DNA from 4 places in the Salinivibrio sp. PR6 genome. Region 2 is predicted to be linked to each of the others. Evidence: predicted binding sites of a transcription regulator. Region 2 holds the regulator's gene; each other region holds the start of a gene.

Region 1 (3,215 bases), on a different contig from region 2:
CGCGGTGTGATGCCATTGGTCACATTTTGAATGCGCCCTGGGTATAGCGCGTCAAATTCTGGGAATAAATCACGCTTAACCAACTGAGAATGCAAGGCGGCAACGCCATTCACCGCATAAGAGCCAACCACACATAAATTAGCCATGCGCACCATGCGCTCACCTTTGTCGTCAATCACAGACAACACCTGCTTTTTGGCCACATCGCCGGGCCACTTCGCTTCTACCTCTTGCATGAAGCGATGGTTGATCTCAAAAATGATCTCCATATGACGCGGCAGCAAACTGGCAATCAACGCCTCACTCCAGGTTTCCAGCGCTTCGGGCAGTAAGGTGTGGTTGGTGTAAGCAAAGGTACGACTGGCGATGGACCAAGCCTCATCCCAGCCCAGACGATAATCATCCAGCAATACGCGCATCAGCTCAGGAATAGCGATGGTGGGGTGAGTATCGTTCAACTGAATGGTTTCGTAGTCTGGTAATGCGGCCAATGCATGCCCTGCCTCTAGATGACGACGGAGAATGTCTGATACAGAAGCTGCACTGTGGAAATACTGCTGCATTAAGCGCAATGTTTTACCCGCATCGTGGTTATCGTTGGGGTACAAGACTTTGGTCAAATTCCCTGCAGCGATGGCGGATTGCTGAGCCTGGGTATAGTCACCGTCATTAAAGGCATCAAGGGCAAACGGCGTTAACGCCCGTCCTTCCCACAGGCGCAATGGGTACACAGTATTGCTTTGATAACCCACAATCGGCAGATCCCAGGGCATGGCCTGAATTTTCATGCCCGGCACCCACTGACGGTACGTGTGCCCTGAGTCCTCAATCACCTCTACATGGCCATAAAAGCCAATGGTTTGCGCTAAGTCAGGACGTACCACTTCCCACGGGTAACCTTCAGGCTCACGCCACGCATCCGGTGCTTCTTGTTGTGCGCCCTCTTTGAATGACTGGCGGAACAAACCATATTCATAGTGCAAGCCATAGCCGACCGCAGGATACTGTTGGGCCGCCAATGAATCCATAAAGCAAGCGGCGAGACGCCCCAAGCCACCATTGCCCAAAGACGGATCACGCTCTTGTTCAAGTAAATCCGTTAACCCGAGGCCAAGCTCACTCACGGCATCGGCAATCGCATCGTACAAGCCCATGCTAATTAAATTGTTGCCGGTTAACCGACCAATCAAAAACTCGAGGGATAAATAGTTAACACTTTTAGCTTGTTTAATGGCTTGATCGTGTTCAGTGGCTACCAGATCACTCGTGGTATGTTCGGCTAATGCACGGCCCAGTGCGAGGTACCAGTCGCGCAGCTGAGCGGTGTCTGGTGCGTGACCTAACTGGGTTAGGTGTTGAACCATACTGATTTTAAACGCACTTTTATCAAACGCATGTTGCTGTTTTGGTGTCATGTCGTCGCTCTCGATAATGGAATGAAACCTTGATGGTTATTCATCCTGCCCAACCCGAGCACGGCAAACATCCTCCCACGTCGTTGTCATCAAAGGAGGAGACCACAGGGCGTAGAGAGCCAGGTCACATAGCAATAGTGAGCCGCCTCTCATCAAATCCATGAGCAGCCCTTTATCGAGTGACCTAAGTCACGCTATGAAACAAAAAAGGCGCTACGCCCACGGTGAAAAACATCGCTTTCCTTTTGTGATTTTTGTGCGCTAACGCAAATTAAGCCCTAATAAACCGAGATGGATGTGTATCTCAATCATTAAAAAGGCCACCAATATGACGTTTAAGTGATATAAATCACAATTAAAAGGCGTAGCTGCACTAAATTGGGGCATCCGTTAAGAGATCAGGGATAGATCATAGTTTGTGCGTTTGAAGTTACATACACTGCAATCAGGACAGAGGTGCGCACCAAAAAGGTCGCACCGCATTTGCAGTGAAGGACAGTGTCTTATGTGGATCCCATCAAAGCTGACTCGGCCTGGACGGCTTTATAACGCGATATTACGCCCGCGTGTGCTCGATATTTTACAACAAGCCCCTCACTATAAGCTGGTGCTGTTTCGCTCTCCGGCCGGATATGGCAAAACCACCATGGCTGCACAATGGCTCGCGGATCAATCCAATGTCGGCTGGTTTAGCATTGATGATAGTGACAACGACAGCTTTCGCTTCATTAACTACTTACTGCAAGCGCTGCACCACGCTACCCAAGAGGGCTGCGCCAACACGATAAAGCTGGCGGAAAAACGCCAATTCTCATCACTTCGTGCGCTCTTGTCTGATGTCTTTGCTGAACTGGCAGGGTTTCATGCCACTAGCTATTTGGTGTTGGATGACTATCAGCTCATTGATAATGAGGAGATTCATGAGGCGATGCGCTTTTTCATTAAGCACATGCCAGATAATCTCACTTTGGTGGTCACCTCACGCGCCAACCCTCCACTGGGCACCGCGAATTTACGCGTACGCGACTTGATGATTGAGATCGGCAACGAGCTTCTCGCGTTCGATAACGAAGAAACGACGCGCTTTTTTAATCAACGTGTCGACGATGGCGTGGATGAATCCACGGCGAACGCATTATGCCACTACGTTGAAGGTTGGCCGTCAGCCTTGCAGCTCATTGCGATTCAAGCGCAGCACCAAAAGCGTACCCTGATGCAAAGCGCCGCGTCTTACGCTGGTTTTAACCATGCCCACCTTTGGGACTATTTGGCCGAAGAAGTGTTTGATTTGCTTGATGCTGAAACACGTCAGTTTCTCATGAAAGTCTCCGTACTAGAGATGTTTAATGACGAGTTGGTTTTCGCACTCACTGAACGCGAAGATGCATTGAATATGCTCGAGTCACTAAATCGCTATGGCTTGTTTATTTATCCACTTGAAGGAGATAACAACTGGTTCCGATTCCACCATCTATTCGCGGAGTTTTTGGCTCATGAGCGCCAAGCACGGATCCCTCACCAACAACAGCCCTTGCATAGACAAGCCTCACTGGCATGGTTGAAGTTACAATCTCCCCATCAAGCGTTGCGTCATGCACGCTACGCCAAAGACGATGCATTGTTGGCCGATATACTCAATCAGCACGGCTGGCGTATGTTTAATCGTGGTGAATTGTCGACACTAGAAGCCGCGATTATCAAACTCAGTGACGAGCTTTTATACCAATACCCAAATTTAAGCCTGCTACGTGCTTGGTTAGCCCAAAGTCAGCACAGGTATCATGAAGTTGGCGAACTTTT
Region 2 (3,215 bases):
TTTTCTCCATCAGGGCCGCCTATGGGATATTGATTGGGCAACCTATCAAACGCTTGCCGAAGAGAGTGAATATGCGTCTTGGGTGGCGGCACACGGTTATGGTGCGAACCATTTTACCGTGAGTGTGAATCAGCTGAATGCGCATGATGATTGCCTCTCGGTGAACAACCGATTGCGTGATAATGGCTTTGCGATTAACGAGTCAGGTGGGGAAGTCAAAGGGGATGCATCTGTGTATCTGGAGCAATCCTCCACCATGGCTGACCGCGTGCCCGTTACTTTCTCCGATTGCACGCAAACCATCCCGGGTGGCTTTTACGAGTTTGCTAAGCGGTATGTGTTGCCCAATGGTGAACTCTACCAAGGTTTTGTGGCTGCTTCGGCAGACAAAATCTTTGAAAGCACCCATTAGTGCGTCACACATTGCTTATCGACATCATGGGAAAAGGGAGCGTGTGATACGCTCCCTTTTTTATCGTCTATTGAGCCTCGATGTCGAGCCAAAACGTGTCTGGAATCGCTTGTGTTTCGTTGCTTAAATGCGGGTTGTCGACTCGGATGACAGTACGCTCACCAATGTTCGCCTTTTCAAAGGTTTCCTTAACTAAAGGCGCATTATTGAAAAACTCGATAAATGATCCGTCTTGATACGCCGCTTCAAAAGCGCCATTTAACATCTCGGCGACGTCAGCATGTTGCGGAGACACAAACAGGAACATTGGGAAGCGATAGATCAGCATCAGGTGTGGGTCAACTAACAGGTTACCGTATTGCGGCCGCTCGGCTAATTCACTAAAAGGCTCAATCAAGGCACGAGGGAAGAGATCGGCCCGGCCCGTATCAACCACTTTGAAAATGTTTTCAAAGCTCGATATTTCACGTACGCGAAATCCCGCTGAGTTAAGCACCTTGACGTCGGCCCAACCTTGTCCCTGAATCATAGTAAGAGACTGCAAGTCACTCGCGCTACTTATCTGAGCAAGTTGGGGCTCGGTGGCTTGGTTGGTAATAAACAGGCGGTGGCCGAGTAAGCCACGAAACACGGGATAGCGAACGGGGATCAATTCAGCTTCCAGTGTACGGTCGGCACCAAGCCAGTCGACGGTGAGCTTGCCTTGCTTGAGCATTTCCACCTTACGAGATTGAGAGCCAATTTGGCCGTCAAAGGCTTGTAAGGTAACAGATTCTCCCGACTTTTCGGCAAGAAACTCGATGAGCTCAATGGCATAGAGATCAAGCGCCGAGCCGGCGCGTGGCTCGGGGTGGACAATCGTCGTATTGGACGCAGCATGGACTGAAAACACAGAGAGCGCGAAGGCGGTGAGGGTAATCATGAGTTTTTTCATAAACGACACCTTGTTAATTTTATGTTAACCATGTCGTTTTGAGTGTAGAAGCAATCCGCGTGCTTGCCAGATAATGGAGATAAAAAAACCGACGCCAGGGCGTCGGTTGGTGATACAGAGAGCGGCGCGATTAGCGTGTGCCGTATACCACGATGGTTTTACCGTGTGCGGAAATGAGGTTTTGCTCTTCCAGCATTTTAAGGATACGTCCCACTGTTTCGCGTGAGCAGCCAACGATTTGGCCAATTTCCTGACGGGTGATCTTAATCTGCATACCATCAGGATGCGTCATGGCATCAGGCTGCTTCGCCAAGTTCAATAGGGTTTGCGCAATGCGCCCTGTGACGTCCAGGAAGGCAAGATCCCCCACCTTTTGGCTCGTTACCTGCAAGCGGCGCGCCATTTGTGAGGACAAGCGCATCAAGATATCAGGATTCACTTGGATAAGCTGGCGGAACTTTTTGAATGAAATTTCTGCCACTTCACACGGTGATTTGGCGCGTACCCAAGCAGTGCGCTCTTGGTCTTCTTCGAAAAGCCCGAGCTCACCGATGAAGTCACCTTGGTTAAGGTAAGACAGGATCATTTCCTTGCCTTCTTCATCTTTGATCAGTACGGCCACAGACCCTTTCACGATGTAATACAAGGTCTCCGCCTTTTCACCAGCATGGATAAGCGTGCTTTTCGACGGATACTTATGAATATGACAATGTGAAAGGAACCACTCGAGTGTAGGGTCTGTTTGAGGTTTTCCTGGAACCATATAACTTATTTCCTCTGCATGTGTTGCCCGGCAACAACGTCCTATCTTTGTCTGAGGGGTAACCCATCAGATCATTGCACAGAATACGAAGTCTGAACGCGGGCTACAAGCTCACTGTATGTTAACAAGAGTGTATCTTTTTTTGTTGGTGATTTCTTGATTTTGATCTAGGCCAACCGCCTAAAAAACTGGCAAAAACGTGGCTAAGATCACGGCTTGAGAAGTAATACATCATGAATGCGCTACGCCTCAGCCAATCTTGCCTTTTTCTATCAATTGCTGGATCAATGGACGTATGATCAATTCCATTGCAAAGCCCATTTTTCCTCCCGGCACCACTAAGGTGTTATGGCGCGACATAAACGACCCGGTGATCATTTGCAACAGATAAGGGAAGTCGACGTTTTTCATGCCACGAAAGCGGATCACCACAAAGCTTTCATCCAAAGACGGAATCCCTTTGGCATTTAATGGGTTTGAGGTATCTACCGTGGGAACGCGCTGAAAGTTGATATGGGTGCGAGAAAACTGCGGGGTGATATAGTGCAGATAATCATCCATTGAGCGCACAATCGAGTCGGTCACCGCTTCACGAGAATGGCCTCTATCGCGCGTATCACGGACAAATTTTTGAATCCACTCTAAGTTGACGATGGGGACCATACCAATCAAGAGATCGACGTGCTGCGCAACGTTGACGTCACCGTCGACCACGCCGCCGTGCAACCCTTCGTAAAACAATACATTGGTATTGTCGGCCAAGTCTTGCCATGGCGTGAAGGTACCAGGCATTTGGTTATAGGGCACCGCTTCATCAAAGGTATGTAAGTAGCGGCGGTACTTCCCGGTGCCTTGGTCACCATACTCACGAAAAAACTGTTCCAGCCGAGGGAAGTCGTTGGCGGTGGGGCCAAAATAGCTGATATGTTTACCTTGCTCACGCGCTTTACGGATCTCGACGTCCATTTCGGGACGGGTAAAGCGATGAAAGCTGTCCCCTTCTAGCCAGGCCGCTTTGATGTTCATCATTTGGAACATCTTTCGGAAGGCTTCCGAGGTGGTGGTGGTGCCGGCCCCTGACGAGCCGGTGACCGCAATAATTGGAT
Region 3 (3,215 bases), on a different contig from region 2:
ACCGTCCATGGTGAGAAACAGAGTGAGTAGTCGCGAGCGAATACGCTAGGGGAATGACAAGGAAAGGTAGAGACCTGCCAGGGTCGCACTCATCAGGTTGGCGAGTGTCGCCGCGAGAATGGCTCGCATACCGAGTGTCGCAATATCGCCCCGGCGTTCGGGTACGATGCCGCCTAGGCCTCCCATCAGCATGGCAATGGAGGTCAAGTTGGCAAAACCACACAGCGCAAACGTCACGATAGCTTGACTGTGGGCGGATAATTGGCCTTTTAAGTTCATAAAATCGGCAAAAGCAACAAACTCGTTCACCGCGATTTTTTTACCGATCAAGGTGCCTGCGGTCATGGCTTCATGCCAAGGAATGCCAATTAACCAAGCCACCGGCGCGAACAGGTAGCCAAACAGCCATTCAAGGCTTAGCTGAGGCAGGTTCAAAAGAGGACCAAGCTTACCTAACCCACCATTGATGAGCGCAATCATACTGATCACGGCCAATAAACTGGCACCCACTGCCATGGCGATTTGTAAGCCACTTAAGGCGCCTTGCGTGCCGGCATCAATCAGGTTCACTGGTTTGTCCTGTGTGTCTTGCACTGATTGATGTTGCGTCGGGGTCATCGGTGTTTCGGTTTGTGGCACGATGATCTTGGCCATCATGAGTCCTGCCGGTGCCGACATAAACGCCGCCGCAATAAGGTACTTCATTTCGACACCGAGCCCTGCATAGCCTACCATGGTGCCGCCAGCCACTGAGGCGAGCCCGCCCACCATGACAGCAAACAGCTCTGAGCGTGTCATAGCAGCAAGAAAAGGCCGAACAACCAGCGGCGCTTCAACAGAGCCAACAAAAATATTGGCGGTGGCAGACATTGATTCTGTACGCGACGTGCCGAGTACACGTCGTAGTAGTCCACCAATCAGGCTAATGACCCATGTCATGACCCCAATGTGGTACAGCACGGCGATCAGTGCAGAGAAAAAAACGATGGTGGGCAATACATTAAAGGCGAATATAAAACCGAGTTTGAATTTAGCGAGATCGCCAAAGAGGAACTCTGCGCCTATGTCACCAAAGCTGATGATCGCAGAGACGGTGTCAGACGCGTTGGCCAAAATACGCTGGCCAAGGGGAACCGAGATGATAAAGCCAGCAAAGACGATTTGTATGAGGAATGCACCGCCAACGGTGCGCCAGTTAATCGCGGATCGATTTTCAGAAAAACCCATCGCGATAAGAAAGAGGACGCTAATCCCCAACAGGCCAATGCCAAACTGCATGATGTTGCTCCGCAAACGTTAAACTTGAGATGGAAAACGATTGCGGCGGTATTGTACGTGGTTTTTCTTATGTGACAAGTGTCACTTTGTGTGTTTTGTGTTTGCATTTTTTTCATCAATGGCGTCTTTGATACTCGCAAGCGAGTTGCCCAAGCGTGATGACTTTCACGATCGTTATGTTTGCTTAGCAATGGTGGAAAATACGACTATGATTTTAAAAGGGTGTTAGGCGTTCTAAAACGCTATTAACCAAATTGTTTATTGTTCTGAAATAAAGAGTTCAAATAACCGGGAAAGCCAGTAAAATCGGGGCATGGAGGGAAGTTGGTGTTGGGTGCTTGGTTAGAAAGTAAACATTTGGTTAGGGGCCTAATTAAATTTTTTCTCAGATGTGGTAATGTAGTTGATTGTGTGGTGACAGCTGGTCTTTTATTGCTGGTAAAGATGGCTTGAACAGCAATGAATAATGGGCGCACCACCAACACTCACAGGCTTCCGAATAAACGGACTAAGGAGTTAACTCGTGAGCGATAAAAGCCATGAAGATATGATGACACCAGACGGGAAGGTTAACCCGATCGATACTGATTATCAGGTCGGTCAGGATAACGTGGCACTGAAACTCGGCCCGTTTGGTTTTGATATTCACAACCGAGTATTTATGGTCTCAGGGCTGGCTATTTTGGCCTTCATTTTTGTCACCCTGGCCTTTCAAAACCAAATTGGTCCAGTTTTTGGGGATCTACGTGGATGGCTAACTTCAAACCTAGACTGGTTCTTCCTTTCAGCAGGAAACATTTTTGTTATTGCCTGTCTAGTGCTGATTGCGTCTCCACTGGGTAAAGTGAGACTCGGTGGTACCGAAGCTAAGCCCGATTACAGCTACGGCGGCTGGTTTGCGATGCTTTTCGCAGCCGGTATGGGTATTGGTCTGATGTTCTACGGGGTTTCAGAGCCACTGACGCATTTCCAAACGGCGTTAGGCGGGACATCCGTAGGCGCTGATGGTCTTCGCACTGACTGGGCGCCTTTGGGTGCGGCAGCCGGTGATACAGAGGCGGCGCGCCGCTTGGGTATGTCTGCCACGATTTTCCACTGGGGCTTACACCCATGGGCGATTTACGCGGTATTGGCGTTAGGCCTGGCACTGTTTGCGTACAACAAAGGCTTGCCTTTGACCATGCGTTCTGTGTTCTACCCACTGTTCGGTGAACGTGTTTGGGGCTGGACGGGCCACGTGATTGACATTTTGGCAATCATCGCGACCTTGTTTGGTCTTGCAACATCGCTTGGCTTGGGTGCCTCTCAGGCATCAGCGGGTCTTCACTATCTGTTTGATACACCGCTAGGTGATACCACAGAAGTGTTGCTGGTAATGGGCATCACAGGCGCCGCGATTCTTTCGGTTGTGGCTGGTGTTGATAAAGGGGTCAAGCGCCTATCTGAAATCAACATGATGCTTGCGCTATTGCTGCTCATCTTTGTGATTGCAGTGGGTCCAACCATCGCTATCCTGACCGGTTTCTTTGGTAACTTGGGCGCGTATCTACAAAACTTGCCTGCGCTGTCAATGCCATTTGGCCGTGAAGATGCCAACTTTACTCAAGGTTGGACATCCTTCTACTGGGCATGGTGGATTTCTTGGTCCCCATTCGTCGGTATGTTTATTGCGCGCGTATCGCGTGGCCGTACCGTGCGTGAATTCATCACTTGTGTGTTGATCATCCCATCAGCAGCCTGTGTATTGTGGATGACTGCCTTTGGTGGCACCGCAATTGGTCAGTTCGTCAATGAAGGCTATACCGCGGTTACGGACGCAGAGCTGTCACTGAAACTGTTTGCGATGTTAGATGATCTGCCACTAGCAGCGATCACCTCGTTTATCGGCATTATCCTGGTCATGGTGTTCTTTATCACCTCGTCAGACTCAGGGTCAT
Region 4 (3,215 bases), on a different contig from region 2:
TCTTTTTCGTTCGGATCGTAATTAATATCTAAAATGCTGTTGCGATAATAGGTATCGTCCAGCTCAAGCAGTTGCACCAGATCCGAGAACAAAAGAACCGGAGACTTAAACGCGACCCGCTCGGCGTGCCCATCGGTTTCACAGAACACATTCATTTCACGGCCAATACAGGTGGCCAGAGACATCACGTGGTTCTCGCGCAGCGGATCAATCGGTGGGTTAGTCACCTGGGCAAATTTTTGCCGGAAGTAATCGCTCACACAGCGTGGACGCGACGATAATACGGCCATTGGCGTATCATCACCCATGGAGCCAGTGGCTTCTTGGCCAATATCACCCAGCACTTTGACGACTTGATCCACTTCCTCATTCGACATCCCAAACAGCTTTTGATAGGTCTTAAGCTGGGCATCTTTAAGGTTACGGCTGCCTTCACTGGTGTCAGGATCTAAGTCTTCAAACGGTGTGAGACGACGGACATGTTGGTCCAGCCACTCACGATACGGATGACGGCTTTTTAGCTCATCATCGATTTCACCTGAGTGCCAAATCTTCCCTTCGCGGGTATCGATCACTAAAAGCTCACCCGGGCCCACGCGGCCTTTTTCTGACACTTCGTCAGGTGCGTAATCCCAGATCCCAATCTCGGAGGCGAGGGTAATAAACTTATCTTTGGTAACCACATAGCGCGCCGGACGCAGGCCGTTGCGGTCAAGATTACAGGCGGCATAGCGGCCGTCTGACATCACGATGCCCGCCGGCCCGTCCCATGGCTCCATATGCATGGAGTTAAAGTCATAAAATGCGCGCAGTTCATCATCCATGTCTGGGTGATTTTGCCATGCGGGCGGCACCAGTAAGCGCATAGCCCGGAATAAGTCCATCCCACCGGCGAGAAAAACTTCCATCATGTTGTCGAGGCTTGAGGAATCAGATCCTGATTCATTCACAAACGGGGCGGCTTGATGTAAGTCAGGCAACAAAGGGGAGTTAAATTTGTATGCACGTGTGCGTGCCCACTGACGGTTCCCCTCAATGGTGTTGATTTCGCCGTTGTGGGCAAGGTATCTAAAGGGTTGTGCGAGCGGCCAGCGTGGTTGAGTATTGGTACTGAAACGCTGGTGGAACAAGCAGATAGATGACTCTAAGCGCAGATCCGCGAGATCGGTGTAAAAACGTGGCAGATCCGCTGGCATACACAACCCTTTGTAAACAATGGTTTGTGTGGATAGGCTGGTGACATAAAAGTCAGCATCGTCTGCCAAGGCTTGTTCTGCACGGCGACGCGCAATATACAGGCGTCGCTCTAAATCGCGTGCGCGCCAGCCTGCTGGACCATTGATAAACACTTGTTCAATGACCGGTTGAGACTGTTTGGCGATATCCCCGAGTACATCTGGGTTGGTCGGTACGGTTCGCCATCCCACCACTGATAGCGTTTCAGCGTTGATTTCTTGCTCGAAGCGTTGTTTGGCTTGTTGGGCTTTTGCCGGATCGGCACTGAGAAAAATCATGCCGACCGCATATAGGCGGCTCAGCTTCCATTGGTTTTGCTCAGCAATAAGGCGGAAAAAGCGGTCGGGCTTTTGCAGTAGTAGCCCACAACCATCGCCTGTCTTGCCGTCAGAGTTGATGCCACCTCGGTGGGTCATGCGGTCAAGTGCAGCGATAGCAGTACGAACCAGTTTGTGGCTGGGCTCCCCCTCTTGATGGGCGATAAGGCCAAAACCACAGTTATCTTTTTCCAGCATTGGGTTGTACAGCGACATTGCAATTCTCCCTTGCTACTGCGTTACGCGCAGTGATTGCATTTATTGTCGTGATCCTCCTGACCACTCTGAACAGATTCGCTTTGTGACTGTGCGCTCGTTATGTTGTGATTTTTTAACGAGAAAAGTCGGTGATTTACACTCTAACTCACTGTTTTATCGATGGATTGACAGAGAATACACAGGCAAAGCGCTATTCAGCGACCTTCCAAATTAACGGTAAACCTTGCAAAGGTCAAATTTTTATATGCATCCTTTATGCATGGCAATAGAAGTATGTCTTTATTGTAAATAACTGATATAAAAGTGTTTATTGTGGTTTTCTTGATGAATAATATCTATTCGCAATTATGCCATTTTGTTAAATAATTATTAAATAAAAGGCGAATTCGAGTAGATATTCTAGCTTTGATGATGAATAAAGAAGGGTGCGTTATATGCTTTCTCTTTCATAGCAAAAAGCACTGTCAATTGATGTAATAAAATAACAAATGATATTCGCAAAGCTGTGAACAGGACAATCACGCGTTCTATCAAAACTGTGGCAGAATACGTCGCCGGTAAGGTAGGGCGTGAATACGATCAAGGACAGTAATAAGGCAGACAGGAGTGGCATGGCGTTTTTTAGTTTTAGCTTGGTTTTCGTGTTAGGCGCTTTGCTTGGCTACGGTTGGCGCGCGCGTCGAGCGACACTGGCGTTATCCGATTGGCGGGTTTACATGGCCGGGTTAGACACGCCACATGCGATTGTCACGGCCGATGATGGTGATATCTTGTATGCCAATGCACCTTGTGTGGAGTCTTTTTCGCTGGTAGGTAGCCACAACCGGTTTAAAACCGCCAATGAAAAACAACAGCAAGCGGTGCGCGCTTTTATTGTGGCGCAGCGTTGGCCTCAGCCATTTTCTAATGTTGAAGCCAAAGTCAGAGCCCCGGGCGCGAATCGGGTGCGGGTTGAGGTGACCTTATCTGGCTTGCCGATCCGCTGTCGCGGCAAGCGTGCCTGGCTCATTTCATTTTCTGCCTCTGAGTCCAACACGCAATGGCACCTGCAGCAACAAGAACAAGGTGTGCTTTTAAGCGTGATTAATTCCTTGGCGGAGCTCGTATGCTTTCAAGATGTTGAGGGAAACGTGGTGGGTACGAACGCCGCCTTTGACCGCTTCTGGCAGGGCCGAGAGCAGGAAGCAGTGCTTTGGCAAGCCGGTGAGCCGCTTTCCGAGCCGCGAACAGTACGTACCTGGGCGACACAACATCATGATCAGAGCTGCTTATTGGAAACGAATATCACAACGCTTAAAAATGATAAGCAGGAAGTGATAGGCACATTGAGTATTAGCCATGATGTGACCAATTGGCACCAGATGCAGGAGCGGTTACAAAAAGAAGCACAACAGCGTCACTCGGTTGAGCAAGTGCTGGAGCAGCGAAGTAACTTGCTCAGTG

The links. Region 2 encodes CRP, which controls carbon source genes, mostly activating them, when cyclic AMP is high. Its sites were predicted from a motif close to TGTGANNNNNNTCACA; they were not measured.
Region 1: a site for CRP is predicted at 1,754-1,769, ahead of malT (HTH-type transcriptional regulator MalT). Genes of this name have one in related genera too.
Region 3: a site for CRP is predicted at 1,349-1,364, ahead of BZG72_RS01575 (NupC/NupG family nucleoside CNT transporter). Genes of this name have one in related genera too.
Region 4: a site for CRP is predicted at 1,854-1,869, ahead of gltB (glutamate synthase large subunit). Genes of this name have one in related genera too.

Annotation. Positions count from the first base shown of each region.
Region 1 covers NZ_MUFA01000010.1:53,286-56,500, reverse strand. Annotated here, with positions in the region: gene BZG72_RS10165 (glycogen/starch/alpha-glucan phosphorylase) at 1-1,415, opposite strand, end outside; gene malT (HTH-type transcriptional regulator MalT) at 1,921-3,215, shown strand, end outside.
Region 2 covers NZ_MUFA01000006.1:220,425-223,639, forward strand. Annotated here, with positions in the region: gene BZG72_RS07005 (DUF1338 domain-containing protein) at 1-412, shown strand, start outside; gene BZG72_RS07010 (ABC transporter substrate-binding protein) at 480-1,346, opposite strand; gene crp (cAMP-activated global transcriptional regulator CRP) at 1,477-2,109, opposite strand; gene BZG72_RS07020 (phosphoribulokinase) at 2,359-3,215, opposite strand, start outside.
Region 3 covers NZ_MUFA01000002.1:12,248-15,462, reverse strand. Annotated here, with positions in the region: gene BZG72_RS01575 (NupC/NupG family nucleoside CNT transporter) at 46-1,278, opposite strand; gene BZG72_RS01570 (BCCT family transporter) at 1,826-3,215, shown strand, end outside.
Region 4 covers NZ_MUFA01000007.1:137,003-140,217, forward strand. Annotated here, with positions in the region: gene gltB (glutamate synthase large subunit) at 1-1,769, opposite strand, end outside; gene BZG72_RS07900 (GGDEF domain-containing protein) at 2,384-3,215, shown strand, end outside.